One region of the Mesorhizobium sp. B2-4-18 genome, then DNA from elsewhere that is predicted to be linked to it. Evidence: predicted binding sites of a transcription regulator. Region 1 holds the regulator's gene; the other holds the start of a gene.

Region 1 (16,010 bases):
TGCGTCGCGAAATAAGCGAACCCCGCCATGGTCATGCTGATCAGTGCAACGGCAATGAACGCGACGATTGGAAAAAGCTTCTTCAACGGATGATGCGGTCCATGAGCAAAACAGGACCTTTTATGGGCAAGTCGCCGGGCCAACACAATGGTCAGGCCACACCATCGTGATCACTGGCATATCACGTGACCGGCAACGGGGCGTGCCCGAAGCGGCCTGACCGGCCTCAGGCGGCGATCTTCAGCGCGCCCGGCCCCGGTATGGCACCTGGAGGACATTTGCCCAGGATGATCATCCCAAGCACCTCGTCCTGCGTGACGTCAGTCGTGCGGGCGGTACCGACCACCTGGCCATTCTTCATCACGCAGACACGGTCGGCCAGCTCGAACACGTCGTGGATGTCGTGGCTGATCAGGAAGATGCCGATGCCATCGGATTTGAGCTGCCTGACCAACTCGCCGACCTGGGCGGTTTCCTGGGGCCCAAGTGCCGCCGTCGGCTCGTCCATGATCAGGATGCGGGCATTGAACAGGATCGCGCGGGCGATCGCCACCGATTGCCGCTGACCGCCTGACAGCTTGATCACCGGCTCCTTGAAGCGCTGGAAGCGGGGATTGAGCCGCCCCATCACCTTGCGCGCCTCGGCCTCCATGGCGACGTCGTCGAGCGTGCCCCAGGCGGTCATCAGTTCGCGGCCGAGGAACAGGTTGGCGGCGGCATCGACATTGTCGGCCAGCGCCAGCGTCTGGTAGATCGTCTCGATACCGTATTTCTTGGCGTCGCGCGGGTTGGAAATCGCTGCCTCCTCGCCATTGACGAAGATCTGGCCCGCATCGCGTTTGTAGGCGCCGGACAGGATCTTGATCAGCGTCGACTTGCCGGCGCCGTTGTGGCCGAGCAGTGCCACGACCTCGCCGGGGAAAAGATCGATCGAGGCGTCGTCGACGGCGCGGATGCCGCCGAAGGCGATCGAGATGTTGCGCATGTCGACCAGCGGCGTGCCAGTGGGCGCAGTTGTGAGGGCCCTTACGGGAGCGGTTTTGTCAGCCATGGTCGTATCCCTAAACCCGCTTGCGATAGACGGTGTCGAGCCAGACGGCGATGACCAGCACGGCGCCGACGACGATGCTCTGCAACGGCGAATCGACACCGAGCAGCACCATGCCCGACTGCAGCGACTGCATCAGCAATGCACCGAGCATGGCGCCGATGATGGTTCCCGAGCCGCCGGCAAGCGAGGTGCCGCCGATGACGGCCGCGGCAATGACCAGCAGCTCATCCAATGTTCCCAGCACATTGGTGGACGAGTTCTGCCGGGCCGACGAAATGGCGGCGGCGATCGTGGCCAGCACGCCCATGATCATGAACACCTTCATGGTGATCCAGCGCGTGTTGATGCCGGCGAGATTGGCCGCTTCCGGATTGCCGCCGATAGCAAAGACATAACGGCCGAAACGGGTGCGGTTGGTGATGAAGGTCATGACCAGACCGACGGCGACCGCCATCAGCACCGGTATGGCGATGCCGTGGGCGATGAACAGCCCGCCCTCCGGCACGGTGTTGTTGGCGGCCGCGTACCGGTTCACGATCCCGATCGGCCATGGATAGGAGTTGGCTAGCCAGACCGCGCCCATGATGACGGCGCAGGTGACGACGCCGAGCAGCGTCTCGGCCCAGATCGGCCGCAGGGGGAAGCGGAAGCGCTTGCGCTGGACCCGCCCGTTGAACAGCGCGAACACGACGGCCAGGCAGGCGACGATGCCGACGACCCAGCTCCAGGTGGCGCCGATCGATCCGGCCGGTCCGCCGCCCATAAGCTGGAACGTGGCGTCGAGCGGTGCCACCGTCTGGCCTGACGTGACCCACCAGGCGGCGCCGCGCCAGACCAGCAGGCCACCCAGCGTGACGATGAAGGCCGGCACTTCGAGATAGGCGATGACGAAGCCCTGGAAGGCGCCGATCAAAAGCCCGAGCGCCAGACCGATGACCAGTGCCAGGACCCAGATCCATGGGTTGCCGAGTTCAAGTCCTACGAACCGAACCAGGAAATGTACCTGCGCAAAGCCCATGACCATGCCGATCAAGCCCTCGGCGGAACCGACGGACAGGTCGATGTTGCGCATGACGATGACCAGCACCATGCCGCAGGCCATGATGGCGACCGCGGACGTCTGCACCGACAGGTTCCACAGATTGCGTGGCGTGAGAAACGTGCGGCTGTCGAAATCGAGCGGATTGACGCCAAGACGCAGGCTCGAAATCACATGCAGCGCGACCCAGATCAGCAGCAGCGCGCCGATCATGCCGAGCATGCGGGTATCGATCTCGGTCGCCTTCAGGAACCGCGCGACCGCGCCGAGTTCCGACGCACGCGCCGTATCGGCCTGCGAGGTTGCGGTCGTGTCGGTCATGATGTCCTCCCAGCGGCTTGCCGCCTGACGCGGATGCCGGACCAGAGCCCAGAAGTTAGCCGCCAACGGCGGAAACACAAATCTTGTTGGGAAAACGCCGCGGCTTGGAAGCAATTCCGGGAAAAGTGCGTAGCGGTTTTTCGTCCGGAATTGCGAAAACAAGGAAATTGGAACGGCCAGTGTTCAGAACACTGACCGTTCCACGCCGCGGCGCTTCCGACTGTTCAGGCGATCAAGCTCAGTTGCAGGCCGCGACGCTGCCCGCGGCAACGCCCGTGCAGACTTCGTCCTTCTTGATCCAGCCGGCGTCGATGACGAGGTTGAGATTGTCCTTGGTGATGGCCACCGGGGTCAGGAACAGCGACTTTACGGTGTTGCCGCCAGGCGTCGTGAAGTCCTTCACGCCGGCGATGTCGGTCATCTTCTTACCGTCGGCGAGTTGCGAGGCGATCTCGGCGGCGTTCTTGCCGAGTTCGCGCGCGTCCTTCCACACGGATACGGTCTGGGTGCCGAGCGCGATGCGGTTGAGCGCGGCGTGGTCGCCGTCCTGGCCGGAGACCGGCACGGTGCCGGCGAGCCCCTGCGCCGTCAGCGCCGCGACGACGCCGCCGGCGGTGCCGTCATTGGCGGCGACCACGGCGTCGACCTTGTTGTCGTTGGCGGTGAGGAACTGTTCCATGTTCTTCTGGGCGTTGGCGGGCAGCCAGCCGTCCGTATAGGCTTCGCCGACATTCTTGATCTTGCCGCTGTCTATGGCCGCTTTCAGCACTTCCATCGAGCCCGAGAACAGGAAGTCGGCATTCGGATCGGCGCCCGAGCCCTTGATGAAGACGTAATTGCCCTCAGGCTTCACCTTGAACACTTCGCGGGCCTGCATGCGGCCGACTTCCTTGTTGTCGAAGGTCAGGTAGAAGACGTCCTTGTTCTCGACCAGGCGGTCATAGCCGACGACCGGGATGCCCTCGTCGAGCGCCTTCTGTACCGCCGGGCCGATGGCCGACGCGTCCTGCGCCAGGATGATCAGCGAATTGGCACCCTGCGAAATCAGGCTCTCGACATCGGTCAGTTGCTTGCCGGGGTTGGACTGCGCATCGGCGGAAATGTACTTGTCGCCCGCGGCCTCGATCGCCTTCTTCATGGCCGCCTCGTCGGTCTTCCAGCGCTCCTCCTGGAAGTTGGACCACGACACGCCGATGACCTTGCCCTTCGCCTGCGCGACCGACGCCAGCGTCAGCGACATGGCGACACCCGCCAGAATGGCGACTGTGAATCTCTTCATTATATCCTCCCTGCGCCCGCGTGTGGCGCGACCAAACTGGCCCTAAGGCCGGCACAAAGGCCCTATTTTTTCGAGCCTCGAAAAAACACTCGTCCATCGCCGGAACACTGTCAACATCGATTCTGACGGATTTTGAGGTGCCGGAAGCCTTTTTTCGAGCCCCGCAATAAATAAATGACAGCCCTAGCCGCTTCTGCCAGTATTCGACCCGTTGCCGGAGGTGTTCGAGGGGGCGTCAAGAACCGCGGCGACGGGGAGGAAATCATGTCGGTCGGAATCCGCCACGACGATCTGCGCCGGCGCAACCGCGCAATGGTGATTGGAGCCGTGCGCCGGGGTGGCCAGCCCTCGCGCACTGAGATCGCCGCCACCACCGCCCTGAGCCACTCGACCATATCGGCGATATCAGCCGACCTGATCGGCGAAGGTATCCTGAGCGAAGGCAAGCCGAACGAGGCCGGCTCACTGAAACGCGGCCGGCCGCAGGTGGGCCTTTGTCTCAACCCCGAGGCCGCGGCGGTCATGACCGTGGTGCTGTCGCTGAATTTCCTCTCCGTCGCCGTCATCGACTACGCCGGCCAGGTGATATCGGAGGAGCAGCGCCGGCTGGACACGCTGACCATGTCGCGCGAGGCGCTGATCGGCGAATGCGTGGCCATCGTCCGGCGCTGCCTCGAGGATCCCGACCTTGACGTCGCCAGCATCGCCCGCATCGCGCTGGCGATCCAGGGCATCACCGACACCGAGGCGCGCGCCATGCTGTGGTCGCCGATCACGCCACAGACGGACATTGCCTTCGCCGACATACTCGAAGCCGAATTCGGCATCCCCGCCACCATGGAGAACGACTGCAACATGATGGCTGTGGCGCTGCGCTGGCGCGACCCCGAGCGCTACCGCGACGACTTCATCGCCATCCTGCTCTCGCACGGCATCGGCATGGGCCTGGTGCTGAAGGGCGAGCTGTTCACCGGCACCCATTCCTCCGGCGGCGAGTTCGGCCACATGATCCATCGCCCGGGCGGCGCGCTCTGCCGCTGCGGGCGGCGCGGCTGCGTCGAGGCCTATGCCGGCAACTATGCCATCTGGCGTAATGCAGGAAAGATGGGTGAGGACGCCAAACCGGTCGACGTCAGCGACGCCGACATGCGCGCATTGGCGGCTACGGCGCGCGAAAGAGACGGACCGGAGCGCGAGGCCTATCGCAAGGCCGGCGAGGCGCTGGGCTATGGCCTTGGCAGCCTGTTCGCGCTGATCGATCCGGCGCCGGTTGCGATGGTCGGCGTCAGCGCCGCCGCCTTCGATCTGATCGAGCCGGCCTTGCGCGAGGCCATCGCCCAGACCGCCGGCGGCCAGCATTCGACGTCGATTTCCTTCGATACAGAGCCGAACGAATTGCCGCTGATCCGCGAGGGCTGCGCCATGCGCGCGCTCACCTTCGTCGACCAGGAGATTTTCGCGCCGGGCGTGCAGGTGAGATCCGGCAAGAACGTGGCCTGATCTCAATCCTCGCGAATTGCGTAGCCTGCGCCACGGATGGTGCGTATCACATCGGGCATGCGGCCATTGTTGACCGCCTTGCGCAGGCGGCCGACATGCACATCCACGGTGCGCTCGTCGATGTAGATCGTCTCGCCCCAGACATTATCGAGCAACTGGCTGCGCGAGAACACGCGGCCAGGATGGCGCATCATGAATTCGAGTAGCCGGAACTCGGTCGGTCCGAGCCGGATCTCGCTCTTCTTGCGATAGACCCGGTGCGATTCGCGGTCGAGCACGATGTCGCCGACCTTGAGCACGCTGGACAGCACTTCCGGTTTGGCGCGGCGCAGCAGCGCCTTGACCCGGGCCATGAATTCCGGCGTCGAGAACGGCTTGACCAGATAGTCGTCGGCGCCGGTCGAGAGGCCGCGCACGCGATCGCTCTCCTCGCCGCGCGCCGTCAGCATGATGATCGGCAATCGCTCCGTCTCGGGCCGCATGCGCAGGCGCCGACAGAGTTCGATGCCGGAAACCGCCGGCACCATCCAGTCGAGCACCAGCAGGTCGGGCACGTTTTCCTGGAGGCGTATCTCGGCTTCGTCGCCGCGTGTCACCACCTCGACCTGGTAACCCTCGGACTCCAGGTTGTAGCGGAGGAGCACGCCCAGCGGCTCCTCGTCCTCCACCACCATGATGCGTGGCGCGATCATCGATCGATCATCCCTGCCGTCAAGCCGCCGGCACCGACATCGCCGTCTCGTCCTGCTTCGGACGGTTGGCGGGCAGTTGCGTGCCGGTCAGCACATAATACGCATTCTCGGCGATGTTGGTCACATGGTCGCCGATGCGTTCGAGATTCTTGGCGCAGAACAAAAGATGCGTGCAAGCCGTGATGTTGCGGGGATCCTCCATCATGTAAGTCAGGAGTTCGCGGAAGACCGAAGTGTATTTGACGTCGATGCGTTCGTCGTCATTCCTGAGCTTGGCGAGGGCGGCGGCATCGCCGGCCGCATATTCCTCGACGACGCCCTGCACCTGGATCAGCACCAGCTGCGCCATGGAGTCGATGGAATGCGACAAGTCGCGCGGCGTGGCGGTGAGGCCGACCGAGCCGACGCGCTTGGCGATGTTCTTGGCAAGGTCGCCGATGCGTTCGAGATCGCCCGCCATGCGGATCGAGCCGACGACATGACGCAGATCGTCGGCCATCGGCTGGCGCTTGGCGATCAGGGTGATGGCGCGATCATCGAGTTCGCGCTGGCGCGCGTCCATGATGGCGTCGTCGGAGACGACGCGCTGTGCCAGCGCGTTGTCGGAATTCAGCAGCGCCTTGGTGGCGCCGCCGACCATCGTGCCGGCGAGATCGCCCATGTCGCTGATCAGCTTGCTGATCTGTCCGAGATCCTCGTCGAAGGCTGCGACTGTGTGTTCGGCCATGATCCTGGTCCTCGTATGCGTGAGATCAGCCGAAGCGGCCGGTGATGTAGTCCTGCGTGCGCTTCTCGCGAGGCGACGTGAAGATCTTCTCGGTCTTGTCGAATTCGACCAGCTCGCCCAGATACATGAAAGCCGTCTGCTTCGAGACGCGCGCGGCCTGCTGCATGTTGTGGGTGACGATGACGATCGTGTAGTCGGCCTGCAACTCGTCGATCAATTCCTCGATCTTGGCGGTCGACAATGGGTCGAGCGCCGAGGCCGGTTCGTCGAGCAGGATGACCTCCGGCTTGACCGCCACGGTGCGGGCGATGCAAAGCCGCTGCTGCTGGCCGCCCGACAGGCTGAGGCCGCTGGCATTGAGCTTGTCCTTGACCTCGTTCCACAGCGCGGCGCGTTTCAACGCCTGCTCGACACGGCCGTCCATCTCGGCCTTGCCGATCTTCTCATAGAGCCTGACGCCGAAGGCGATATTCTCATAGATCGACATCGGGAACGGCGTCGGCTTCTGGAACACCATGCCGATCTTGGTGCGCAACAGGTTGAGGTCCTGCGAGCGGTCGAGAACGTTCTGGCCGTCGAGCAGCACCTGACCCTCGGCGGTCTGCTTGGGGTAGAGCTCGTAGATGCGGTTGAAGACGCGCAGCAGCGTCGACTTTCCGCAACCCGACGGTCCGATGAAGGCCGTCACGCTGCGCTCGGGCAGCGACAAGGTGATGTCCTTCAGCGCCTTCGACTGGCCGTAGTAGAAATTGAGGTTCTTGACCTCGATCTTCGCCTTGGCGGCTGCCTCTGTCGCAATCGTCATGTCTGGAGACAACATCTGGCTCATTTGTCCTCTCTGCGTCCGGTCAGGCTGCGCGCAAAGATGCTGAGCGCGAGAACCGTCAATGTGATTATGAGTGCGCCGGTCCACGCCAGTTGCTGCCACTCCTCGTAAGGGCTGAGAGCGAACTGGAAGATGGTCACCGGCAGGCTGGCCATCGGCGCATTGAGATTGCTCGACCAGAACTGGTTGTTGAGCGCTGTGAAGAGTAGCGGCGCCGTCTCGCCGGAAATGCGGGCAATGGCCAACAATATGCCGGTGACGATGCCGGACATCGCCGCGCGGTAGGCCACCGAACGGATCACCACCCAGCGCGGCGCGCCAATCGCCGTGCCGGCCTCGCGCAAAGCGTTCGGCACAAGGTTGAGCATGTCCTCGGTGGTACGCACCACGACGGGAATGACCAGGATGGCCAGTGCCACGGCACCGGCGATGGCCGAGAAATGCCCCATCGGCCGTACCATCAATTCGTAGACGAACAGGCCGATGATGATTGAGGGCGCCGACAGCAGGATGTCGTTGATAAAGCGCACCACGGTGGTGAGCTTCGAAAAGCGGCCATATTCGGCCATGTAGGTGCCGGCCAGCACGCCGATCGGCGTGCCGACGACGATGCCGATAATGGTCATCACGATGCTGCCGTAGATGGCGTTGAGCAGGCCACCGGCATCACCGGGCGGCGGGGTCATTTCCGTGAACACTGAGAGCGAAACGCCCGACAGGCCCTTATAGAGCAGCGCGCCGAGGATCAGCGCCAGCCAGGCAAGGCCGATGCCGGCGGCGATGACGCAGAGCGTCATCATCACGCCGTTCTTGCGCTTGCGGCTCTGGTGAAGCGATGCGGCTGTCGACATCGGTCAGACTCCGGTACGGGCATCGATGCGCATCAGCATGTAGCGGGCGATGGCAAGGATGAGGAAGGTGATGACGAACAGGATCAGACCGAGCGCCACCAACGAGGAGGTGTAGAGATCGCCGACGGCTTCAGTGAATTCGTTGGCGATGGTTGCCGAGATCGTCGTTGCCGGCGCGAACAGCGAGGCGCTGATCCGGTGGGCGTTGCCGATGACGAAGGTGACCGCCATGGTTTCACCGAGTGCACGGCCGAGCGCAAGCATGACGCCGCCCATGATGCCGATGCGGGTGTAGGGGACGACGACCCGGCGTGTTACCTCCCAGGTCGTGCAGCCAATGCCGTAGGCGGACTCCTTCAGCACCGGCGGCACCGTATCGAACACATCCTTGGTGATCGAGGTGATGAAAGGCAGGATCATGATGGCCAGGATCATCGCCGAGGTCAGCAGGCCGATGCCATAAGGAGGCCCGGCAAACAGGCTGTTAAGGCCGGGAATGCCGTGGAACACGTTGATGATGAAAGGTTGCACTGTCGTCTGCAGGAACGGTGCCAGCACGAACAGGCCCCAGATGCCGTAGATGATCGAAGGAATGCCGGCCAGCAGTTCCACCGCCATGCCGATCGGGCGCCGAAGCGGACGCGGGCAAAGCTCGGTAAGAAAAATGGCGATGCCGATGCCGAGCGGCACAGCGATCAGGATGGCGATGGCCGAAGTGATGATGGTGCCATAGATCGGCGCCAGGGCGCCGAATTTCTCGGTGACGGGATTCCAGCTCTCGGTGGTCAGAAAGGAGAAGCCGAAGGTCGACAGTGCCTGCCAGGAACCGGCGAACAGCGAGATGGCGACGCCCCCGAGCAGCACCAGCACGAGAATGGCGGCGGCGCGGGTCAGCCCATGGAAGATCGAATCGGTCAACGCGAACCGTCTGACGGTGGCGTCGCGTGAACCTCGAATGGCTGGCAAGGCTTCGTGGGCAGCGCTCATGTCAAGCTCGGCTCTTTGTGTTGATTGAAAAGGAGCGCCGCGGGGCGGCGCTCCTCCAGAAAGATATTACTCGCCGGCGTAGACGGGCTTGCCGTCGGCCTTGATGTCGGCCTTCCACGAAGCCTTGATCAGGTCGACGACGCTATCGGGGATCGACACATAGTCGAGCGCCTTGGCGGTTTCCTTGCCGTCCTTGTAGGCCCAGGCAAAGAACTTGAGCGCTTCGCCGGTGGCTGCGGCATCGTCCGGGGTCTTGTGGATCAGCACCCAGGTCGAGGCAGCGATCGGCCAGGTGGCGTCGCCCGGCTCGTTGGTGATGATGACGTTGAAGTTCTTGGCGCCCTTGAAGTCGGCGTTCGAAGCAGCCGCGCCGAAGGATTCGAGCGACGGCTCGACGACCTTGCCGGCGGCGTTCAGCATCTTGGAGTAGGAGAGATTGTTCTGCTTGGCATAGGCATATTCGACATAGCCGATGCCGCCGTCGGTCTGCTTGACGGTGTTGGCAACGCCTTCGCTGCCCTTGGCGCCGACGCCGGTCGGCCATTCGACGGCCGTATCCGAGCCGACCTTGTCCTTCCAGTCGGGCGAGAGCTTCACGAGGTAGTCGGTGAAGTTGAAGGTCGTGCCCGAGCCGTCCGAACGATGAACGACGGCGATAGCGGTCGACGGCAGCTTAAGGTCCGGGTTCAGGGCCTTGATCGCGGCATCGTCCCAGGTGGTGATCGCGCCGAGATAGATCTGGGCCAGCGTCTTGCCGTCGAGGACGAGTTCGCCCGGCTTGATGCCCGTGAGGTTGACGATCGGCACGATGCCGCCCATCACCATCGGGAACTGCACGAGGCCGTTCTTTTCCAGATCGGCGTCGGACATCGGCTTGTCGGTGGCGCCGAAGGTCACGGTCTTGGCGATGACCTGCTTGATGCCGCCGCCCGAGCCGATCGACTGATAGTTGAGGCCGATGCCGGTGTCCTTCTTGTAGGTGTCGGCCCATTTGGCGAACACCGGATAGATGAAGGTCGAGCCGGCGCCGGAAAGGTCAGCTGCCATTGCTGCGGAAAGAGTGAGGGTGGACGCCGCAGCCATTGCAATCGCAACGGCCGCCGAGCGGATGAAATGTCTCATGTGGCCTGCTCCTGTTCGGAAGATGGTCTCTCGGCGCCACTTCTTGCCGGCGCCCGCTGAGGCCAATAGCCTTCGATTATAACAGTCGCATGACAGTTTCATGTCAGCCCGGTAACGCGTTGCCGGCAACGCGAAAGACGCTGATCTCGGGCGCTCGCGGCGCGGTCCGAGTTTACCGCCGGAATCAGGGGCTTGAGCCGTTCGACGGCTGGAATCACCCCGGACTCGACCAGGCTTTTCCCAAATGAAGAAAATCCGGACGGGAGCGCGTTGCTCGCAGCCAGAGCGTGTCATGGCCGGGCCATCGCCAAAAACAGGTCCGTTGGGGTAGAGTGACACTGTTTCTTGCAGGCGGTCGCTGCTCCCGCCCGTAACTGAGAAGAGCGGAATTCGATTTCGCTATTGTTCCGGCTGGACGCCGCCTTTGATATGGCGCGATCGCACCATAGTCATTGCACGCAGCGGTAGCAGCGAATCTCCCGCTGATTCCCTGATTGCCTCGCCGGATCCCGCAATTCAGGCGACGCGGGCTCTATCCCGCGTTGCGGTGGACCTGACGGCCGGCGCCGACCCAGCGCTCGACCTTCTCGAGCAGGGCCCTGGGGCTGATCGGCTTGGGCAGATAGTCGTCCATGCCCGCCTCCAGGCAGCGCTCGCGGTCGCCCTTGAGCGCATGCGCGGTGACGCCGACGATCGGCACATGCGTGCCGGTCTCCTGCTCCAGCAGGCGGATCGCGGCCGTCGCTTCGAGACCGCTCATCTCCGGCATCGAGACATCCATCAGGATCATGCACGGATTCAGCGTGCCGAAGGCGTCGAGCGCCTTGCGGCCATTGCCGACGATCTCGAAACCATAGCCGGTCTCGCCGAGGATTTGCGTGAACACCATCTGGTTCACCTCATTGTCCTCGGCCACCAGTATATCCAGCCTGTGCCCGCCGGCCGTCGCAGGCAACCTGGGGCGAACCTGTGGCAGCTGCAATTGCGCGCGCTGCTCGGATGGCGCCAGGGGCGGCGGCCGGGAAGTCTCGGACGCCTCGCCCGCGAGCGGTTGAACGGCGTGGCCGCTGGTGGCGTGGCGATGGCGCTGGATGGTCGCGACCAGTGTTTCCAGGAGCACCGAGGAGCGCGCCGGCTTGATCAGCTGGGCGTCGATGCCAAGATCGCGGTAGCTGGTGTTGGCAAGCGACTGGTCGACCGATGTCAGCATGATGATCGGCGTGTCCGCGAGGCCCTCGGTGTTGCGCACGATACGCGCCATTTCGGCGCCGCTCATTTCAGGCATCTGGTAGTCGAGCACGACGCAGTCGACCGCCACGCCATAAGCTGCCGCGGCGATCAGCACCTTGAGACCTTCGGCGCCGCTTTCGGCCGCGCAGGAATCGAACGTCCACGAGGTCATCTGCTCGGTCAGGATGGCGCGGTTGACGGCGTTGTCGTCGACGATCAGCACGCGTGCGCCCGTCACGTCCACCGGCGTGATGCGCTGCCCGCTCTGCTGCCCGGCCCCTGGCAACGTTACGGTGAACCAGAAGGTCGACCCCTTGCCTTCGGCGCTCTCGACGCCAATGTCGCCGCCCATCAGATCGACCAGCCGCGAGGTGATGGCAAGGCCAAGCCCGGTGCCCTCGTGGCGCCTTGTCGAGGACGTATCGACCTGGCTGAATTTCTCGAACACCAGTTTCAGTTTTTCCTCGGGGATGCCTATGCCGGTATCGGTGACCGAGATCGTCAGCCTGGTTCCCGTTGGAACCCGTTCGCCGGTCACGTCGACCAGCACGTGGCCTTCATCGGTGAACTTCACCGCATTGCCGAGCAGGTTGGTGACGATTTGCCGGATGCGGCCGACATCGCCGATGAACAGGCTTTCGAGCCGCGGCTCGATGCGCACGATGAGCTCGAGATCCTTTTCCTTGGCCCGTGTCGATACCAGCGTCGCCACGTCCTCGATCGCCTCGGCGAGATTGAAGGGCGCCGGGTCGAGCACCAGCTGGCCGGCATCGATCTTGGAGAAATCCAGGATGTCGTTGATGATGGTCAAGAGCGCGTTGCCCGATTTGACGATGATGTCGGTGAATGTCTTCTGCTTGGGATCGAGATTGGATTTGGCCAGGAGTTCAGCCATGCCCAGTACGCCGTTCATCGGCGTGCGGATCTCGTGGCTCATATTGGCGAGGAACTCCGACTTGGCGCGGTCGGCGAGCACGGCGCGCCGGCGCGCCTCGCTGAGCTCCGCCTCGCGCTGCTTGAGTTCCGTGATATCGGTGGTCGAACCGATCAGGTAGAGCGAACCGTCGGAGGCGATCATTGCGCCCTTGCGGGCGAACTGATGCCTGACGCTGCCGTCTGGAAGGCGCACCGTCTCCTCGATCTCCTGGGTCTCGCCGGTACGCAGCACGGCGAGATCGCTGGCCACGAAGGCCTCGCCATCCGGCCCGAAGATCTCGACGTCGGTCTTGCCGGTCGCCTCCTGCTTGCTGAAGCCGGTGAGATCGCACCAGCCCTTGTTGACATAGAATTGCCTGAGATCGGAGCGCTTGGCGTAGATCGACACCGGCACGTTGTCGATCAGGCTGCGGAACACCTCGTTCTCGCGCATGCTCTCTTCCAGAGCTTGCTCGCGCGCCTTGACATCGGTGATGTCGGTGCTGGATCCGACCAGATGCACCGATCCGTCCGTGGCCACCAGGCGGCTCTTGCGCGTCATCAACTGCCGCACCGTTCCGTCACGATGAGTGACGGGCTCCTCGACCTCGCGCACATTGCCGTTCGTCACGACATCGGTGTCGTCCTGGCTGAAGCCCTCCGCTTCCTCGCCGTTGAACAGCTGACGGTCGGTCCGGCCGATGACGTCGTCCTTGGCGAGACCGGTCAGCGCGCACCAGGCCTTGTTGACGAATTCGATGCTCAGGTCCTGCGCCTTGATGAAGGCGGCTACCGGCAACTCGTCCATGACATGGCGGAAGAGATCGATCTGGCGCATCGAGTCATGAAGCGCCGCCTCGCGGCTCTTGAGGTCGGTGATGTCGACGCGCACCCCGATGAACGTGCCGTCGCCTGTGCGCATGTCGTAGACCTGGTACCAGCGGCCATCGGCATTGAGGCGCTCATAGGAGGAATTCGGCAGACGGTAACGCGCCAGGATGCCGTCAAGCCAGCGTTCGGAATCGCCTACGTACAGGCTGTCGATCCCAGGATCGCCGCTCGAACGGAAATAACCCACCGAATGGCCGAACTCCAGCGCTTCGCGGAAGGTGCGGCCGGGCTGCCAGAAAGGCTTCAGCGCCGGCAACGTATCCTGCAGCCTGTGGTTGGCGAAGACGAACTTGTCGTCGCGGTCGTAGATGATGACCCCCGCCGGCAGCGATTCCAGCACGCTGGCGAGATGCTTGCGCGCATCTTCGGCTTCGGTCTCGCGCCGTTTCATGTCGGAGATGTCGAACAGAAAGCCGGCGACATAGTCGCGGCCGCTTGCCATGCGGACGCGGTTCTTCCTGACGATACGCGAACGGGTGCCGCCGCCGGCCTCGAAGCTTTCTTCCACTTCGTATTGCTGTCCGCCGGCCAGCACCTCGCGTTCGCTGCTTTCGAACAGCGCGACCTCGTCCGGCCCGAGGAAATCGCTTCCCGGCCTGCCAAGCATGGCTTGCGGCGCCTGCTTGAACAGCGCCGCGAAGGCCTCGTTGACGAAGACGAAGCGCAGATTGTCATCCTTGACGAAGATCGGATCCTTGACCCCGTTGATTACTGCTTCCGCCAGCCGCGCCTTTTCCAGCGCTTCGGCAAGTTCGGCCTCGCGATCCTTCATGTCGGTGACATCGACATAGGAAATGAACCGCTTGCCGCCGGCCAGCGGCGCCATCGACGAGATCAGCGTCCTGCCGTCATTGCGCGGGAACTGCCTCGCTCCAGCTGTGCCGGCTCTGATTTCAGCCTCGCGTTCGGCGACATGCCGGTGCCATGTCGCGTCGTCCGAACCATACGGGTCGATGTCGCGGCTGGCTTCCATCAGATCGAGGAAGCTGCAGCCGGTCTCGGCGCGCCGGGCGTCGATCTGCCAGAAATCGTAAAAGGCGCGGTTGATGACCTCGGCACGCATGTCGGCATCGAGGACAAGAACACCGATCGGCATCTGATCGACCATGGTGCGGAGATTGGCGAAAGTCTCGGCTATCTTGGCGTTGGCATTCTCGATTTCGGCGTCCCGCCGCTTGACCTCGGTGACCTCATAGTAGGTCAGCAGGCGTTTGCCTCCCGACAGAGCCGTGACGGAGAACATCATGGTGCGCCCGTCGGTGTGGGCAAACTCCCGAGGTGCGACGGTGCCGGCCTTGATCTCTTCGATGCGCGTGGCGAGGTAGCGCTGCCATTGCTCTTCGTCGATGTCGCCATAGATGCCGTTGCGGCGATTGAGTTCCATCAGCAGGCTGAACGGCGCGCCTACCGTCACGGCCCCGTCCGGAATCCTGGAGAGATCGCGGTAGGCCTTGTTGACGATGAGCGTATCGAGCCTGGCGTCCAGAAGCACGACGCCCATATGCATGGCATCCATCGTCCGCTCGAGATCGGCGAGATGCTGGACGGCATCGCCGCCAGCCGCCGGCTGCATGGCCTCGAAGGCGCTGGCCAGCGCGGTGACGTTGCGGCCCAGGCCGCGATAGCCGACGAATTTTCCTTCGCTGTCGAAACGCGGGAAGCCTGACGTCAGCACCCAGCTGCAGTCGGGGCGGCCCCCCTTCAGTTCGTAGACGAAGTCGCGGAACGGCCGGTGCGCCTGCAAATCCTCCAGATGCGCCGCCGCACCGCGGTTGCCCTTCAGGACCTGGTTGAGAAAATCGAAGCGGAACCGGCCAAGCACCATTGCCGGATCGATACCGGTTGCCGCCTGGTAATCTTGGGAAAGCCAGGAAAAGCGCAATTCCGCGTCGGTTTCCCAAATCCAGTCCGAGCCCGCTTCGACGAGTTGGCGCAGCGCGTCGGCGCAATCCATGTCGACGCCGGATGGCCCATCGCCGCCAGGCGCGGCTGCCTTGCCGGGCTTGCGCTTGCCGCGCACGCCGATTGCTTCGTCCGATTCCGCCATGCTGTCCCCACCCCGAAAATCAAGGCCGAACCCTCCCTCCGCGGTCCGTCGGCGGAATGTGCCGCAGAAGCATTAACGATCCGCTAACCTTAACGGCGCAACCGGCCTGTTCCTGCTGCGTTATTCCGTCCGGTTGTGGCGCGGAGCAAGGCCGCGCTATAAGCATGCACAGGGGTGTTGCTAATGTACGGACGGATAGGGCCTTTCTTGCTGGGCGTGGCGCTGCTTTTCGGCGGCGGCTGCTCTCGCAGCTATGACGGCACGGTGGTTATTCCGCGGCCGCTCGACGCCAGGCGAATCTGGGACCGGCCGCCGCCCAATGTCGACTACCAGCCGCAGGTCGACAACAGCGCCTTTCCGGGTCCACCCCAGCCTCCTGGGCGGTTTAACGAGCGCAGGGTCGTTAAGCCTGCGCCTCACAGACGGTCTCAGACCAGGGCGACAACGCCCTCTCCTCCGTCATCGGGCCCCGAAAAACAATTGGCATGCAGGAACGTAAGCGCTCCCGGCCAAAGAGTTCGCATGGTTTGCG
Region 2 (16,010 bases), on a different contig from region 1:
CTGCGGGCCGGCAAGGTCAACGCCATCGGCGTGGCCACCGCCGAGCCCCTCTCCTATTTCTTCGACGATCCGTTTGCGCGCGTCATGATGGCGGGCATCTCGCAAGCTTGCGATGCGACCGGAGCCGGCATTTCCCTGGTCTCGGCCGCCAACAACGAGCAGCTTGCCTGGAACATCCAGAGCGCTCTGGTCGACGGCTTCATCGTCTTTTGCATCGAAGGTGGCTCGCGCCTGGTGGAGTTGGCACGTGAGCGCAAGCTGCCCTTCGTCGCGCTCGACCTCGACTCCGAGGACGGCTCGGTCGCCGCGATCGGAGTCGACAACATCGCCGGCGCCGGCATGGCGGCCCGCCATCTCACGGATCTCGGCCATCGCCGCTTCGCCGTCATGGCCCTGCCCTTCGCCGACAACAGGACGGGCCTTGTTTCGGCCGAACAGGTTCGGGCGGCGACCTATGCCGGAACGCGCGACCGCCTCACCGGCTATCTCCGGGAGCTTTCGCGGGTTGGCGTCGACATAACCAAAGTGCCTGTCTACGAGACCGCCAACGACGTGGCGAGCACGAAGGCGGGGCTCGAGACCATCTTCGCCTCCGACACGCCGCCCACCGCCATTCTGGCCATGTCGGACAGAATAGCCCTGGTGGCGCTCGAATGGCTGAGCGCACGCGGGCTGAGCGTGCCTGACGACGTTTCCATCGTCGGCTTCGACGGTGTTCCGGAAGCAGCGGTGTCCGAGCCGCCATTGACCACGATCGCCCAGCCGATTGCCGAGATGGGCCGCCTTGCCGTCAGGGCGATCCTGGAGAGCGACGGGCCGGTCAGCCGGCATCAACTGCCGGTCGAACTGATCGTGCGAGCCTCGACGGCTTCGCCACGCGGCTGAACCGCACGGCCGAACCGCCTACCGATTGGCTCTTGCCATGGCAGTCCCCAAAGGCGCACGAACCGGCGCGGGAACCGTTTGGGCCGTGCGGGCCTTGCCCGAACCGCCGATGGTCGACAGCCATTCGAGATAGAAGGCGAGCGCGAACTGCATGGCGATGCCGGCCGATATCAGCAGGCTGTCATAGACGAGCCCGCCCGGATTGATCAGCTTCATCACCTGCGCGACCATGGCGATCACCGTGCCGGCGATGAAGACCGGCAGCGATCTTTTGCCCAGTATGGCCAGCGGATGGTCGGGGCTGGTGCGGAACAGGTTTGACACCGTCGGCAGGGCGACGACGAGGTAGCTGACCGCCAGGATGTGCAACAGCCGCGGCAACGACAGGAAGGTCTTGTCGAAGCCGCCGATCACCACCGGCAGGTTGAACCACGTTATCTGTCCCCAGAGCGGGCTATGCACCCACACCAGAGCCGCCAGCACATAGGTCGCGGCCGCGCCGACAAGCCAGCGGTTGACCGGAATGACACCGCCGCGCCTGACATGCAGCATGGCGGCAAGGCCGATGTTGAACAGGAACTGCCAGGACAACGGGTTGAGGAACCAGAAACCGGGCTCGGGGTAATTGGGCGGAGCGATCTCCCAAATTCCGGCAACCAGCCATAGCGTGCCGGACACGACAAGCGCCGCGACGGGCCTGGAGCTGACGAACAGGACGAACGCCGGCGCCATCAAAAGCAGCGCCGCATAGACCGGCAGGATATTGTTATAGCCGAGCTGATGGCCGAGCGTGACGATGCCGACCAGCACTTGCGGCGTGTTTTTCATCAAGGGCTCGATGTTGATGAGCGTCAGCAGTTCCGGCCGCTTGGCAAACACCGCCACGGCGCAGAACAGGGCCATCACCACCATCGTCGTGACGATGTGGGCGACGTAGAGCACGCCGGCCCGCCGCCACATTTTCAAGGTCGCCAGAAGCCGGCCACCCGGCCGGAACTTTGTGCCGTAGGCGAGTGCGACCGAAATGCCTGATATCAGCACGAACGCCTCGGCCGCGTCCGAAAAACCGAAATTCTTGTAGGTCAGGGTCTCGAAAGCCGTGCCCGGCACATGGTCGACGAAGATGGTGAGCAGTGCCAGCGCGCGCAGCACATCGATACGCGTGTCGCGTTCCAAGATACGCAAATCGCGATCTGGCGAAACAGGGGTAGTCATCGACAAAAGGCCTCAAAGCTGGTTGTTCATGTCCAGCAATGCGACCCCCGACGCACCGCTTCGATTTCTCCCACAGGGAGTGTATCGGCGCAGAAACGGGCCGGAATGAGCCTGGTTCAATCAACTTTCGCGGAGCATGAAAATATTGCGTTTTGAAGCCGGCAAATTGAGCGAAACCTCATATAATCAATGGGATGTGGTATGACTGGCGCCAGTGTCGAAAATAGCCCTCTGATGCTGGATCTAGCCTTTCCCTATCGCCTCCTCGGTGCCGGCAAAAGCGGCCGCGCGTTCCTGTTCCTGGTGCATGGATCGGGTATCGACGAGACAAGCATGGTGCCGCTGGCGAGGCGCATCGCGCCCGACGCCACCCTGATCGCGGTACGGGGCCGCATCCCGCAGGAGGACGGTTTTCGCTGGTTCGAGCGAATCACGCCGACGCGCTTCGGCCAGCAAAGCATCCGTGTCGAAACCGCCGCCTTCGCGGCATTCGCAAGCGAAGTCGCCGCGCGCCATGGGCTCGATCTCGCCCACGCGACATTCATTGGCTATTCGAACGGCGCCAATCTGGTTTCGAGCCTGATGCTGCTCCATCCCGGCATTGTCCGGAGCGCGGCGCTGCTGAGGCCAATGCCGGTGCTCGACAAGGTGCCTTCAACGGACCTCATGGGCACACGGACGCTGATCATTGCCGGGGCGGCGGACGAGACCTACGGGCCTTTCGCGTTGGCGCTGGTGACGCTGCTCAGCCGGCACGGTAGCGAGATCGACGCCCGGATCGTTCCATCAGGCCACGAAATCGGCGACCCGGACGCCGCGATTGTCGAGCGATGGCTGGCCGGAGCGGCACAGGGAGGCTGACCGCCTTTGCGACCGCTCGCTGCCCAATCAGCGTTCGGCCACCATTCGAACTTCTGCCCCGGCGATCAGCAGGGCGAGCCCGCTTTCAAACAGCGCCTCGTGTCCGCCGGCACGGTAGTGCACCAAGGCTTCGCGCAAGAGCGGATGATCATGCGCCGCGGCATCCAGCGCTTCGCCACGCCCCGGACCTGACGGATATTCGGCTTGCTCCTCTGTGACACAGCCGACCGTGTAGCGGCCGACCGTCATCAGCAATTCCATGGCTGGAATCGCCGCCATGCCCTCGCCCGCCAGGAATTCCAGCAGCCGCTCGAAGTGCCCGAGCTCTTGCGGATCCGCTTCCGTGCCGGCGTGGACACGCGCGCCGTCGCGATAGGCAATCAGGGCGCTGCGAAAGCTGCGGGCATTCTTGCGCACGAAATCCTGCCAGGTCTCGCCGAGCCGTGGTGTTCGATGCCGATGGCCGCGCCGCAAGATCTCTTCGTTCATCGCGTCAAGCAAGGCGCGCTTGCTCCTGAAATGCCAGTAGAGTGCCGGCTGCTGCACCTTGAGCCGCTGCGCCAAAAGGCGGGTCGACAGCGCATCGATGCCAACCTCGTTGAGCAAGCCTAGCGCTTCGTCGACGATCATCGTCTTGTCCAGTTTCATGCGAATCCGTCTGGTCCTCCAGCTTGCGCCGTGAATTTATCAGTGATAAACCTTCCTTATCAACGATAAATTCCTGAGTCCGATCGTGAAAAGAGCTTATCTCGTCGTCCTGATGGCGATGGCACTGGACGCCGTGGGCGTCGGGCTGATGATGCCGGTGCTGCCGGGCTTGCTGCGCACGGTCGGCCATGTCGACGATATCGGCTGGATTTTTGGCGCCTTCCTGTCGGCCTACGCCGCCATGCAGGTGCTTTTTTCGCCGCTGCTCGGCGCCCTGTCCGACCGCTACGGCCGTCGGCCGGTCTTGCTCGTCTCGCTCACGGGATCGATGGCGGACTATCTGTTCATGGCCTTCGCGCCAACACTGCCGCTGCTGTTCGTTGGCCGGCTGATCGCGGGCGTCACCGGCGCCAGCATGGCGATAGCTTCCGCCTACATGGCAGATATCAGCAGCCAGGATCGTCGTGCTCGGGGTTTTGGCCATCTCAACGCCGCCTTTGGCGTCGGCTTCATAGCCGGTCCGGCGCTCGGTGGCCTGCTTGGTGACGTTTGGCTACGCACGCCCTTCCTGGTTGCGGCAGCACTCAACGGGATCAACCTGGTACTGGCTTTCTTCCTGCTGCCGGAACCGAAGCGCGCGGGCGGCGCAAGCGAAATGCCGTCTTTCAACCCGCTGGCGCCGTTGCGTTGGGCGCTGACTTTCCCGGCCCTTTTGCCGCTGCTTGGTGCCTTCGCCGTTCTTGCCCTGGTCGGCGAAGTCGGCGGCACCATCTGGGTGCTCTATGTCCAAGGCAAATTCGCCTGGGACCTGTTCACCGTCGGCATCTCGTTGGCGCTGTTCGGGCTCTTCCATGCTGGAGCCCAGGGTTTTGTTGCCGGGCCGATCACCGAGCGCTGGGGCGAGAAAGCAGCGCTGATCATCGCCATCCTCGCCGACAGCACGGCCTATATATCGATAGCGCTGGCCTGGCAGGGCTGGATGGCCTTCGCCCTGCTGCCGCTGTTCTGTCTCGGCGGGATCGGAGCTCCGGCATTGCAGTCGCTGTTGACCTCACGCGTCGGCGCCGACCATCAGGGACGGCTGCAGGGCGTGCTCACCAGCATGACCAGCCTGGTCTCGGTGTTCGGGCCCTTCATCATCGCCATGCTCTATTTCCGCACGCGCACCGTCTTTCCCGGCACAGTCTGGATCGCGGGGGCGGCGCTTTATGTGCTGTGCCTGCCATTGCTCCTGCGAACCGGGTCATCTCCAGCCGTGCGGGAGGCCGCCGAATAGATATTTCTTGACGCTAGGCCGGAAGACGGCACTGTTCACCGCCGAAAACGGCCTCGGACTACCGTTTTCCACAGCGGCGACATATCACTGTCACAGATTACCTATCGAGATGCTGTTACCGAGGGGAAGTCTGCATGGCCGACAAGAACAGCATCACTCTGCTCGACGACACTTCGACATTGCCGGCAATCGTAGCCGATCCGTCCGACATCGCCAGAATCGAAAGCACGATCGACGTCAGAGACCGTGCCGGCATTTCTGTCTATGGCGACCGTGCCCAGCAGGCAGTCAGCGACTATGCCGACAAGATATTGTCCCAGTTGCGCAACCGGGACCTCGGCGACACCGGCGATCTCCTGACCGACATCATCATGAAGGCCAAGAATCTCGATCCGGCCTCGCTCAAGGACCAGGGTTTCCTCAGCGGCCTGTTCTCCTCGTTCAAGGCGCGGCTCGAGCGCTTCAAGGAGAAATACGAGGACGTGGCGGGACAGATCGATCGCATCGGCCTTGAACTCGACCGTCACAAGGACACGCTGCGGCGCGACATTGCCGTGCTCGACGACCTCCATGAGCAGACCAAGGGCTCCATCCTCAAGCTCGATGCCTATGTGCAGGCCGGCAAGAAATTCGTCGATGACTACCGCGCCAACGAGTTGCCGAAGCTGAAGGCCGCGGCGGATACCGCTAGCGGCGACACTGGAGGCACGCTGGAGGCGCAAACCTATCAGGACGCCGTGCAGGCGCTCGACCGCCTGGAAAAGCGGATCTTCTACCTGGTGCAGGCGCGCCAGCTCGGCATCCAGCAATTGCCGCAGATCCGCATCGTCCAGTCGGGCGACGAGACGCTGATCGAGAATTTGCAAGCAACCTCGGCGCTGACCGTGCCGGCATGGAAGCAGAAGATGGTCATCCTGCTTGGGCTGACCAACCAGAAGTCGGCGCTCGAACTGCAAAAGACCGTGACCGACGCAACCAACGAGATGATCCGCCAAACGTCGAAAATGATGAAGGACCAGGCGATTTCGGTCGAGGAACAGGCGCAGCGCGGCATCGTCGACGTCGAGACGCTGGCGCAGGCCAATCGCGATCTCATAGACACGGTACAAGGCGTGCTGAAAGTCCAGCAGGAGGGCCGCCAGAAGCGGGCCGACGCCGAAAAACAGATGGACCAGATGACGATCGACTTGAAGAAAGCGCTGACCCAGTCCTGATCGGAACCGCCATGCCGAAGACGCTGACGTCCGTTCTGCTGCTCGCCTTCGCGATGTTTTTGACGGCCTGCAATTCCAGCCAAGTCAAATTCTCGATCGTCTCCGGCTCCGAGAATACGGTGCTGGAGCCGATCGTCCAGGAATTCTGCGCCAAGCAAGGCGCGACCTGCACCATTTCCTATCAAGGCTCGCTCGACATCGGGCTCGGACTGCAAAAGCCTGGCGGCCTCGACAAGGATGCGGTTTGGCCGGCCTCCAGTGTCTGGGTCGACCTGTTCGACAGCGGCCGCAAGGTGCGCAACCTGACGTCGATCGCGCAGATGCCGGTGATTCTGGGCGTGCGCAAATCCAAGGCCACCGAACTCGGCTGGGTCGGCAAGCCGGTCTTCATGAAGGACATCCTGGCCGCAGTGAAGGACGGCAAGCTGAAATTCCTGATGACGTCGGCGACGCAGTCCAATTCGGGCGCCAGCGCCTATCTCGCCATGCTGTCCAGCGCGCTCGGCGGCAAGCAGGTGATCGAGCCGGGCGACCTCGACAATCCCGCCGTGCACGATGCGGTAAGTGCCTTGCTGCAAGGCGTCGAGCGCTCGTCCGGTTCGTCGGGCTGGCTCGCCGATCTCTACGTCGACAGCGCCGGCAAGGGCACCGTCTACGACGCGATGTGGAACTACGAGGCGACGCTGAAGGAGACCAACGACAAACTCAAGCAGATGGGCAACGAGCCGCTCTATGCCATCTATCCGGCCGACGGCGTCGCTGTCGGCGACTCGCCGCTGGGTTTCATCGATCATGGACGCGGAGCCGATGTCGAAAAATTCTTCACCGACCTTCTCGCCTATCTGCAGTCGGACGCGGCACGCAAACGCATCGCCGATACCGGTCGGCGGCTGCCGCTCGGCGGCGCGGCCATCCAGGCCGCCGCCGAGCCGGATTGGAATTTTGATCCCGGCAAGCTGGTGACGTCGATCCGCATGCCGGAGCCGGCCGTGATCCGCAAGGCGCTCGACCTCTACCAGGAGGCCTTGCGCAAGCCTTCGCTGACGGCGCTGTGCTTCGATTTTTCCGGCTCGATGGAAGACCAGGGCGAGAAACAGTTGCAGGCCGCCGCGCAATTCCTGTTCACGCCGGAAAAGGCAAGCGAGGTGCTGGTGCAATGGACGCCGTCCGACCGCATCTTCGTGCTGCCTTTCGACGCTGTCGTGCGCGACACATTCGAGGCGAAAGGCGACTCGGCGGGCCAGAGCGAGCTGCTGGCGGACGTTGCCCAGCAACGCGCCGGCGGCGGCACCGATATGTATGCCTGTGCCGACCAGGCCCTGCAGAAGATCGTTGCCACGGCGGACCTTTCGAAATACCTCCCGGCCATCGTCATCATGACCGATGGCCGCACCGATGGCGGCGCGGACCTGTTTCTCGCTCACTGGCGCAACGCCGCCGTGCGCGTGCCGGTCTTCGGCGTTACCTTCGGCGACGCCGACAAGAGCCAGCTCGACAGTCTCGCCAAGGCGACGTCGGCACGGGTCTTCGATGGCAGCGGCGATCTGGCCGGCGCCTTCCGCGCCGCGCGCGGCTACAATTAGAGCCTGCCGGGATGCGTGGCTTGTTCGGCAATGACTGGAACTGGATCGCGGCGGGCGTGATATCTGCGGTGCTGCTTGTCGGCTTGGGTTTTCTGACCCAGTTCCCGTTCCTGGTGTCGGCCATCATCGCGGCCCTCGTCTTTGCCGGACTGGTGTTCGTGCTGGCGCCGCGACAGCTTTTCGAAGGGCTCGACCTCAGCACGCTCAGCGGCAGCAAAGTGGCCTTCGCCCGCGAACTCCTGGCGCAAGCGCAGCCAGCCGCGGACCGGCTGTCGGCAACGGCCGGTTCGATCGCCGACAAGGACATGAAGGCCAAGGTGAAGAACCTGTCCGACATCGCCGCCGACGTGATTTCGAAAGTCGAGACGAAGCCGGAAACCGCGCCCTCGGTGCGGCGTTTCCTCACCTACTACCTGCCGCAGGCGGCGGAAGTGGCGGAAGGCTACGCGACGCTGGCGAACCGGCGTGCACCCAGCCAGGTCCGGCTCGCCAATGTCGGCGCCGTCATCACCAAGCTTCAGGACGCCTTCGTGCATTACGCCGACAGCCTGGCCGACAGCGAACTCGGCACGCTCGACGTCGACCTGCGACTCATTCAGGAGTCGTTGAAAGAGGATATCGGACGCTGATGGCCATTTCGCGCCGCGCTTTCGGACTGGGTCTGCTGGGTGCCGCCGCTGCCGGCACCGGCGGCTATTTGACGCTGAAGGATCGTCCCGAGTTCCGTGGCTATCTTGGCAACAAAGCGCATCTGTTCGGCTTCATCGGCGGCGAGAAGCAGGCATTCCTGGCCGATCCGGACGTCGTGCATGCGCTTGGCGGCTACGGGCTGGAACTCGATGCGCGTGTCGCCGGTTCCGTGGAGATGGTGCGCGAGCCGGCATTGCTCACCCAAAAACCGCAATTCCTGTGGCCCTCTTCCTCGATCATGGTCGACCTCGCGCGCAAGAGCGGTGTCTCGATCCGCAACGACCAGGTCGTGCTCAACTCCCCGATCGTCGTCTACACCTGGGGACCTGTAGTCGAAGGGCTGAAGAAGAGTGGGCTGGTCACGGTCGCCGCCAAGGGCGGCTACAACCAGCTCGATCTCAAGGCCTTGCTCGAGGCCATTCTGGCCGGCAAGAACTGGGCCGATCTCGGCATTGACGAGCTTTATGGCCGCGCCCGCATCGTCTCCACCGATCCCAACCGCTCCAACTCCGGTTTCATGTTCGCCGGCCTGGTGCTCAGCTTGATGAGCGGCGACGTGGCGACCCAGGAACTGCTTGCCCAGCACGGCGACCAGGCCAAGGCGATCTTCCGCAGCATGGGGCTGAAGTCGTCCTCGTCGGGAAAGCTGTTCGACCAGTACATCGCCGGCGGTCTCGGCGCCGAGCCGATGGTGGTGGGTTATGAGAACCAACTGGTGGAATGGGCGCTCGCCGATCCCGCGCGCTGGCAAAGGGTGCGGGCCGGCATGGGCGCCAAGCCCGAGATTCTCTACCCCAGGCCAACCGTCTATTCGGCGCATCCGCTGATCGTCGTCGACCCCGCGGTCGACAGGCTGCTGGAGGCGCTGACCAGCCCAAAGCTGCAAGAGCTTGCCTGGTCGAAACACGGTTTTCGCGGGCCGCTCGGCACCGTCAGCGGCGGCGCCGATGCCGCGATCGCCGGCGTGCGGCCGGCGGAAATCGAGGCGGTGCTGCCGATGCCCTCTGCCGACGTGATGCTGGCGCTGCTGTCGCAGTTGGAAGGCTGATCTACCCTCTTCCCATCCTGTTCCAGGCGTCGAGGCCGGCGATCTTGTAGGCTTCCGCCAGCGTCGGATAGTTGAAGGTGTTGTTGACGAAGAAGTCGACCGTGCCGCCGAGATTGATCACCGCTTGGCCGATATGAATGAGTTCGGTGGCGCCCTCGCCGACAATGTGCGCGCCGAGCAGGCGCCGCGTCTCGATCGAGAACAACAGCTTCAGGAAGCCGGTGTCGACGCCCATGATGTGGCCGCGCGACGTCTCACGGAAGCGCGCGACGCCAACCTCATAGGCGCCGCCGCTTTGGCGCACCTGCTCCTCGGACTGGCCGACCGTCGATATCTCCGGTACCGCGTAGATGCCGTAGGGGAAGGTCTCCGGCGGCGCGGGCAGGGTCACGCCAAAAGCATGGCAGGCGGCCACCCTGCCCTGCTCCATGGAGGTCGAGGCGAGGCTTGGAAAACCGATGACGTCGCCGGCCGCGTAGATGTTGGGCACGCTGGTCTGGAAAGTCTGGGGATCGACCTTGATGCGGCCCCTGGAGTCGGCTTCGATGCCGACCACGTCGAGGCCGAGGCTGCCGACATTGCCGGTGCGGCCGGCGGCGTAGAGCACGACTTCGGAGCGGATGGTGCGGCCATCGGCCAGTTCCACTTCGGCGGCATCCGGCTTGGAGCGGATTTCCTTGACCGCGCTGCCCAGTCTTATCGTCATGCCGCGGTCGCGCATCTGGTGGATGAAATCGTCGACGATCTCCCGGTCGACGAAATCGAGGATGGAGTTGCGCGGCTCGACCAGCGTCACCGGTACGTCGAGCGCGGAAAAGATCGTGGCGTATTCGACGCCGATGACGCCGGCGCCGATCACCGTCAGCGTGCGTGGCAGGCGGTCGAGTTCAAGCATTTCGTCGCTGTCGAAGACACGGGTCTTGTCGAAGGGCACGTCGGCCGGCCGATGCGGCCTGGTGCCCACGGCGATCAGTGCGTTGGCGAAACCGACTTCGCTGTAGTCGCCATTGTCCGATGTCAGGCTGACCTTGTTGGAGCCCAGAAATTTCACCGCCGCGCGCGCGCTTTTGACCGTGTTGCGCATGAACTGGTGCTGCAGCACCTCGACCTCATGGTCGAGCGTCTTGTGCAGGCGCTCGATCAGGTCGCCGACCGAGATATCCTGCTTGACCCGATAGCCGCGTCCATAGAAGCCGCGCTCGCGCCAGCCCGAGAGGTTGAGCACCGTTTCGCGCAGCGTTTTGGAAGGAATGGTGCCGGTGTGCACCGAGACGCCGCCAAGGCGCCGGCCCCGGTCGACCACCAGCACCGATTTGCCGAGTTTGGCCGATTGCACGGCAGCGCGGCGGCCGGAAGGGCCGCTGCCGATGACCAGCATGTCGTAGTCCATATTGCCCCGTCCCCTCGGCGTCTTGTTGCGCCGCAGCAAGCTAACGCCATCCGTGCTGCAAATTCAACCGCTTCGGACCCTCAGCCCATTCTGTCCCGCCTGGCGCCGCGGCGAAACGGTCCGATCTTGATTCCACCATGAGCCTTCACCATTTCTGGTGCGGTGGCGCAGGCTAAGCAGGCCCCTGTTACGAGGAAATGACATGAACGCTCGCGTTCTCGACGGCGAAATCATCAACACCCGGCTCGACGATGTCAGGGCTTTTGAAGGCGTGCGCACAAGGCGCATTCTGGCTTTCGTGCTCGACTATCTCATCGTTGGCCTGCTGAGCATTCCGGTGGCCATCCTGGTGTTCTTCCTCGGGCTCTTGACCCTCGGCCTGGGCTGGATGCTGTTCGGCGTCCTGGTGCCGGCAGTCGCCATCCTCTACATCTGGAACACGTTGGGCAGCGCCGACCAGGCCACCACGGGCATGAAGATGATGGGCATCCGCCTCGACCGTCTCGACGGCACCCGCATCGACGGGCTGACCGCGGTCGTCCATTCCGTATTGTTCTGGGCCGGCAACGTCATCCTGTCGCCGCTGGTCCTGCTGGTGACCCTGTTCTCGGACCGCAAGCGCACGCTGCACGATCTTTTGCTCGGCACTGTCGTCAGCCGCACCGGCCGCTGAAACCGCCCTGAAGCAAAGCCGCAGCCCCCTTGAGCGCAAATGTGAAGGTGTTGAGTTGCCCACACCTTCACAATCCTGTTGAATTTTTCGCCGCCGGAGCCAAAGGTAGAGCGATTCGAAGGAGTGTTTCCAAGGCTCGATGACGCAGCACCCGACCCAGTCGCCGCAGTTCTTCCTGACCGCGCCGTCGCCGTGCCCCTATCTCGACGGCCAGTTCGAGCGCAAGGTGTTCACGCATCTGGTCGGCGACAAGGCCTCGGAGATGAACGACCTGCTCACGCAAGGCGGCTTCCGGCGCTCGCAGAACATCGCCTACAGACCAGCCTGCGAGACCTGCCGCGCCTGTGTGTCGGTGCGTATCCTGGCACAGGAGTTCACCGCCAGCCGCAACATGAAGCGTGTGCTGCAGCACAATTCCGACCTCGTCGGCGCCATGCACAACGCCGAGCCCTCGACCGAACAATATTCACTGTTTCGCGGCTATCTCGATGCCCGCCACCGCCGCGGCGGCATGTCCGACATGACGGTGCTCGACTACGCCATGATGGTCGAGGATACCCATGTCGACACCAAGGTGATCGAATACCGGCGGCGCGGACCCGACACCTTCATCACCGGCAAAGGCCAAGGTGAACTCATAGCGGTGGCGCTCACCGACAAGATGGCCGACGGCTTGTCGATGGTTTATTCCTATTTCAATCCCGATTTCGAAAGCCGCTCGCTCGGCACGTTCATGATTCTCGACCATATCGCCCGTGCCAAGGCGATGGGGCTGCCCCATGTCTACCTGGGCTACTGGGTCAATGGTTCGCGCAAGATGAATTATAAGATGCGCTTCATGCCGCAGGAGCATCTCGGCCCAAAAGGCTGGGAGCGCTATACCAACGAAGCGGTCTGACGCTGAGTTTTCCCCCGATCCACGCTTAAACTGTTTCAAGGCAGGGGATGCTGGTCTTTCAGCCGCTCGGCTGGAGAGAGTGCGCGCTTGCGCCGACCGGCCGCCTGCAATTCAATTGCGAAAGTTCCTGCATGTCCTCTCACCATGATCACCAGAAGGGCCTTCTGATAACCGCCATCGGCGGACTGATACTGACCGTCGACATACCGTTGATCCGCCTTGCGGATGGCGGCGCGTGGACCATCCTTTTGCTGCGAACCGGAACCACCTTCATCGCCGCGATGATCATCTGGTCGGTCTGGCGCGCGCTGAGCCGGAATGTCCCGCCGCTTATCCCCGGCTGGTCCGGGCTGATCGTGGCGATATGCTATGGGCTGACCTCGATCACCTTCGTTACCGCGGTCTTCCACACCTCGACCGCCGACCTGGTGTTCATCCTGGCCTTCAACACCGTCTTCGCCGCACTCTTGTCCTGGATATTCCTACGGGAAAGGCCGGGAGCGGTGACGATCGCGGCCATGCTGGTCATGATCCTCGGCGTGCTGGTCATCGTCGGCGGTTCGGTTGGCAGCGGCAAGCTGTTCGGTGATTTCATGGCGCTGTGCTCGGCTTTCTTCATCGCGGTGGCCATCACCCTCTCGCGAGCCAGCGGCAAAGACATGGGATTCACCTCGCTGATCGGCGTCCTTCTGCCGCTTGGGCTGGCGGCCTTCATGGTGAGCGGCGAAGGCTTTCACGTAAACGCGCCATGGTGGATCATCTTCAACGGCGCCGTCATTATGCCCATCTCGTTCTTCTGCCTCGCCGCCGGGCCGAAATACATTTCAGGACCGGAAGTGGCGATGTTCTACCTGCTCGAAACCGTGCTGGCGCCGATCTGGGTGTGGATGATCTTTGCCGAGACGCCGACCCGCAACAGCCTAATCGGCGGCGGCATCCTGATCGTCACGCTCGTCGCCCATTCGCTCTGGCAGTTGCATGATGGGCGCAAGCGCCGCGGCGACCTCGCGGTACACCATCCGGCGTAGAGTGGAGATTCAGGCGCTGGCTTTCTTGACCACGCTGGGTTCGGGCAGGACCTCGATTTGTGGACCGGCTTCGATTTCATTCGGCGGCACGATCTCGTCGGCCAGTTCCACCTCGCGCAGCCACTCGCGCCAGATCGCGACCAGCAGCGCCATCAGCACCGGGCCGATGAACAGGCCGAGAAAACCCATGGTCTTGACGCCGCCGATCAAACCGAAAAAGGTCGGCAGGAAGGGCAGTTTTATCGGGCCGCCGACGAGCTTGGGGCGCAACGTCTTGTCGACGACGAACAACTCGACCGTGCCCCAGATGAACAGCGCCAGGCCGGCCATCGGTGAGCCGCTGGCGGCGAGGTAGATCGAGACCAATGTGAAGGACAATGGCGCACCGCCGGGGATGAGCGCCATGACGCCGGTCAGCGCGCCGAGCGTCACCGGCGACGGCACACCAGCCAGCCAGTAGGCGATGCCCAGCACCAGTCCCTCGCCGATGGCGATTACCGTCATGCCGGTCACGGTCGAGGAAATGGTCGCCGGCACGACGCGCGAGATCCGTTCCCAGCGGGTGGGCAGGATGCGCTCGCCGAGGCGGTCGATCTGGCCGGCGAAATTCTCGCCGTCGCGATAGGCGAAAAACAGGGCGATCATCATGAACAGCAGCGTCAGAAAGAGGCTGAAAGCGCTGCCGCCGGCGGCGAGCGCACCGCGGTAGATGCTGCCTATATTGGCGCCGCTGACCAGCTGGATCAGTTCGCCGATGCCGCCGGGATGGCCGAGATTGGTCGTCCACTGCTCGTTCAGCCACTCACCCACCACAGGCAGGGTGGCGATCCAGTGCGGCGTCACCGCACCGTGGCGGTTGGTCTCTATCGCCCAGCCGACCCATTCGCGCACCTCGTTGATGGCGTAGGTGCCGGCAAGTGCGATCGGTATCACCAGGAAGGCCAGGATGAACAGGATGGCAAATGTGGCGGCGATGGTTCGGTTGCCGCCGACGCCGACCAGCAGCCGTCGGTAGAGCGGCCAGCTGGCGAAGGCGATAACGAGGGCGGCCAGCACCGGGAACAGGAAGCCGTGGAAAAAATAGACGCCGGCGGCAACGATCAGCACCAGCAGCCAGCGCGCCGCCGAGAGCGGCGGTATGACGGCCGAACGAAGCGGTGTGGACAGCCCGAAGAGGCGCTGCTGCCGTTCCGGCTTCTGGATCTTTGCTTCCTTCAAACGCCCTGTTCTCCCCGGCCCATCCGGTCAGTTATGCACCGATATAGTGCAGCAATCGTGACGATACTCCAAATGGTGATGGCGCAGCTGCCAATCTCCCCGCTCGTGGGGAATCTCCTGCAGGACAGAGGGGGGCGTGAACCCTGATCTGACCTTAAGGACCGAGAACTGCGAGAGGTGTAGCCAGCCATTTGATGCGCTGGCGGGACAGCGCCTCCTCTGGCCAGCCGGCCATTTCCCCCACGAGGGAGGAGATCGGCAGCTTCTAGCCGAACTTCCCAGTCCTTGGGAATCCCTTAGGCACCATCCGTCCCGCCGACGCCCGGGCGCCGATCCATTCAGCCAATTCCTCGCGCGACCGGGTGAAGGTACGGTCGGCCGAATCCTGCCAGGAGAGACCGGTCTCCAGCGTGAACGGCTTGAGGTCGAGCAGGCCGCCGTCCTTGTATTTCTGCAGCCGCACACCCTTGCCGCGACCCATCTCCGGAATTTCCGAGAGCGCGAACACCAGCATCTTGCGGTTCTCGCCAACGATGGCCAGGTGATCGCCGGTGACCGGCACGCAGCGCTTGGCCTCGTCCGGCGCCTTGACGTTCATCACCTGCTTGCCCTTGCGGGTGTTGGCGACCACCTCTTCCTCGGGAACGATGAAGCCGTTGGCGTCGAAAGAGGCGAGCAGCAGCTTGCGCTTGGGATCGTGGACGAAGGCGGTGACGATGTCCTGGTCATTGTCCATGTCGACGATGATGCGGATCGGCTCGCCATGGCCGCGGCCGCCCGGCAGCCGGTCGGCGCCGATCGTGTAGAACTTGCCGCCGGTCGTGAAGACCAGAACCTTGTCCGTCGTCTGGGCATGGAAGGCGAGCTTGAGGCTGTCGCCCTCCTTGAAGGTCAGCGTCGAAAAATCGGCCAGATGGCCCTTCATCGCCCGCAGCCAGCCTTTTTCCGAAACCACCACGGTGACCGGCTCGCGCTCGATCATGGCGTGCGCGATATCGGTCAGGTCGTGCTCGGGCGCGTCGGCGAACTGCGTGCGGCGCTTGCCGATCTCGGTCTCCGGACCGAACTTGTCGCGAACCTGAGTGACTTCCCACTTGATGGTCGACCACTGCTTGGCATCGGACGCCAGCAGTGCCTCGATCTGCTTCTTCTCCGCGGTCAGGCCGTCGAATTCCTTGCGGATCTCGAATTCTTCCAGCTTGCGCAAGGCGCGCAGCCGCATGTTGAGGATCGCTTCGGCCTGGGTGTCGGTGAGCGACCAGCGGGCCATCATGACCTGCTTGGGCTCATCCTCCTCGCGGATGATCCTGATCACCTCGTCGATGTTGAGATAGGCGATCAGGTAGCCGGCAAGGATTTCCAGCCGCCTCTCGATCTCGCCGA

The links. Region 1 encodes PhoB, which activates phosphate uptake and scavenging genes when phosphate is short. Its sites were predicted from a motif close to TGTCATNNANCTGTCAT; they were not measured.
Region 2: the regulator PhoB is predicted to act here: its motif matches at 4,963-4,979, upstream of FJ527_RS17440 (toxic anion resistance protein).

Annotation. Positions count from the first base shown of each region.
Region 1 is NZ_VFUW01000003.1:68,415-84,424, forward strand. It holds gene FJ527_RS07390 (CHASE domain-containing protein) at 1-86, opposite strand, end outside; gene FJ527_RS07395 (ATP-binding cassette domain-containing protein) at 227-1,051, opposite strand; gene FJ527_RS07400 (sugar ABC transporter permease) at 1,062-2,411, opposite strand; gene xylF (D-xylose ABC transporter substrate-binding protein) at 2,650-3,690, opposite strand; gene FJ527_RS07410 (ROK family protein) at 3,955-5,190, shown strand; gene phoB (phosphate regulon transcriptional regulator PhoB) at 5,193-5,882, opposite strand; gene phoU (phosphate signaling complex protein PhoU) at 5,902-6,609, opposite strand; gene pstB (phosphate ABC transporter ATP-binding protein PstB) at 6,635-7,438, opposite strand; gene pstA (phosphate ABC transporter permease PstA) at 7,435-8,286, opposite strand; gene pstC (phosphate ABC transporter permease subunit PstC) at 8,290-9,273, opposite strand; gene pstS (phosphate ABC transporter substrate-binding protein PstS) at 9,340-10,395, opposite strand; gene FJ527_RS07445 (PAS domain-containing protein) at 10,928-15,478, opposite strand.
Region 2 is NZ_VFUW01000006.1:338,784-354,793, forward strand. It holds gene FJ527_RS17415 (substrate-binding domain-containing protein) at 1-885, shown strand, start outside; gene FJ527_RS17420 (OpgC family protein) at 904-2,100, opposite strand; gene FJ527_RS17425 (alpha/beta hydrolase) at 2,302-2,961, shown strand; gene FJ527_RS17430 (TetR/AcrR family transcriptional regulator C-terminal domain-containing protein) at 2,989-3,609, opposite strand; gene FJ527_RS17435 (TCR/Tet family MFS transporter) at 3,722-4,885, shown strand; gene FJ527_RS17440 (toxic anion resistance protein) at 5,020-6,099, shown strand; gene FJ527_RS17445 (substrate-binding domain-containing protein) at 6,153-7,682, shown strand; gene FJ527_RS17450 (5-bromo-4-chloroindolyl phosphate hydrolysis family protein) at 7,694-8,311, shown strand; gene FJ527_RS17455 (hypothetical protein) at 8,311-9,420, shown strand; gene sthA (Si-specific NAD(P)(+) transhydrogenase) at 9,422-10,810, opposite strand; gene FJ527_RS17465 (RDD family protein) at 11,013-11,483, shown strand; gene FJ527_RS17470 (arginyltransferase) at 11,623-12,381, shown strand; gene FJ527_RS17475 (DMT family transporter) at 12,513-13,409, shown strand; gene FJ527_RS17480 (AI-2E family transporter) at 13,419-14,627, opposite strand; gene parC (DNA topoisomerase IV subunit A) at 14,893-16,010, opposite strand, start outside.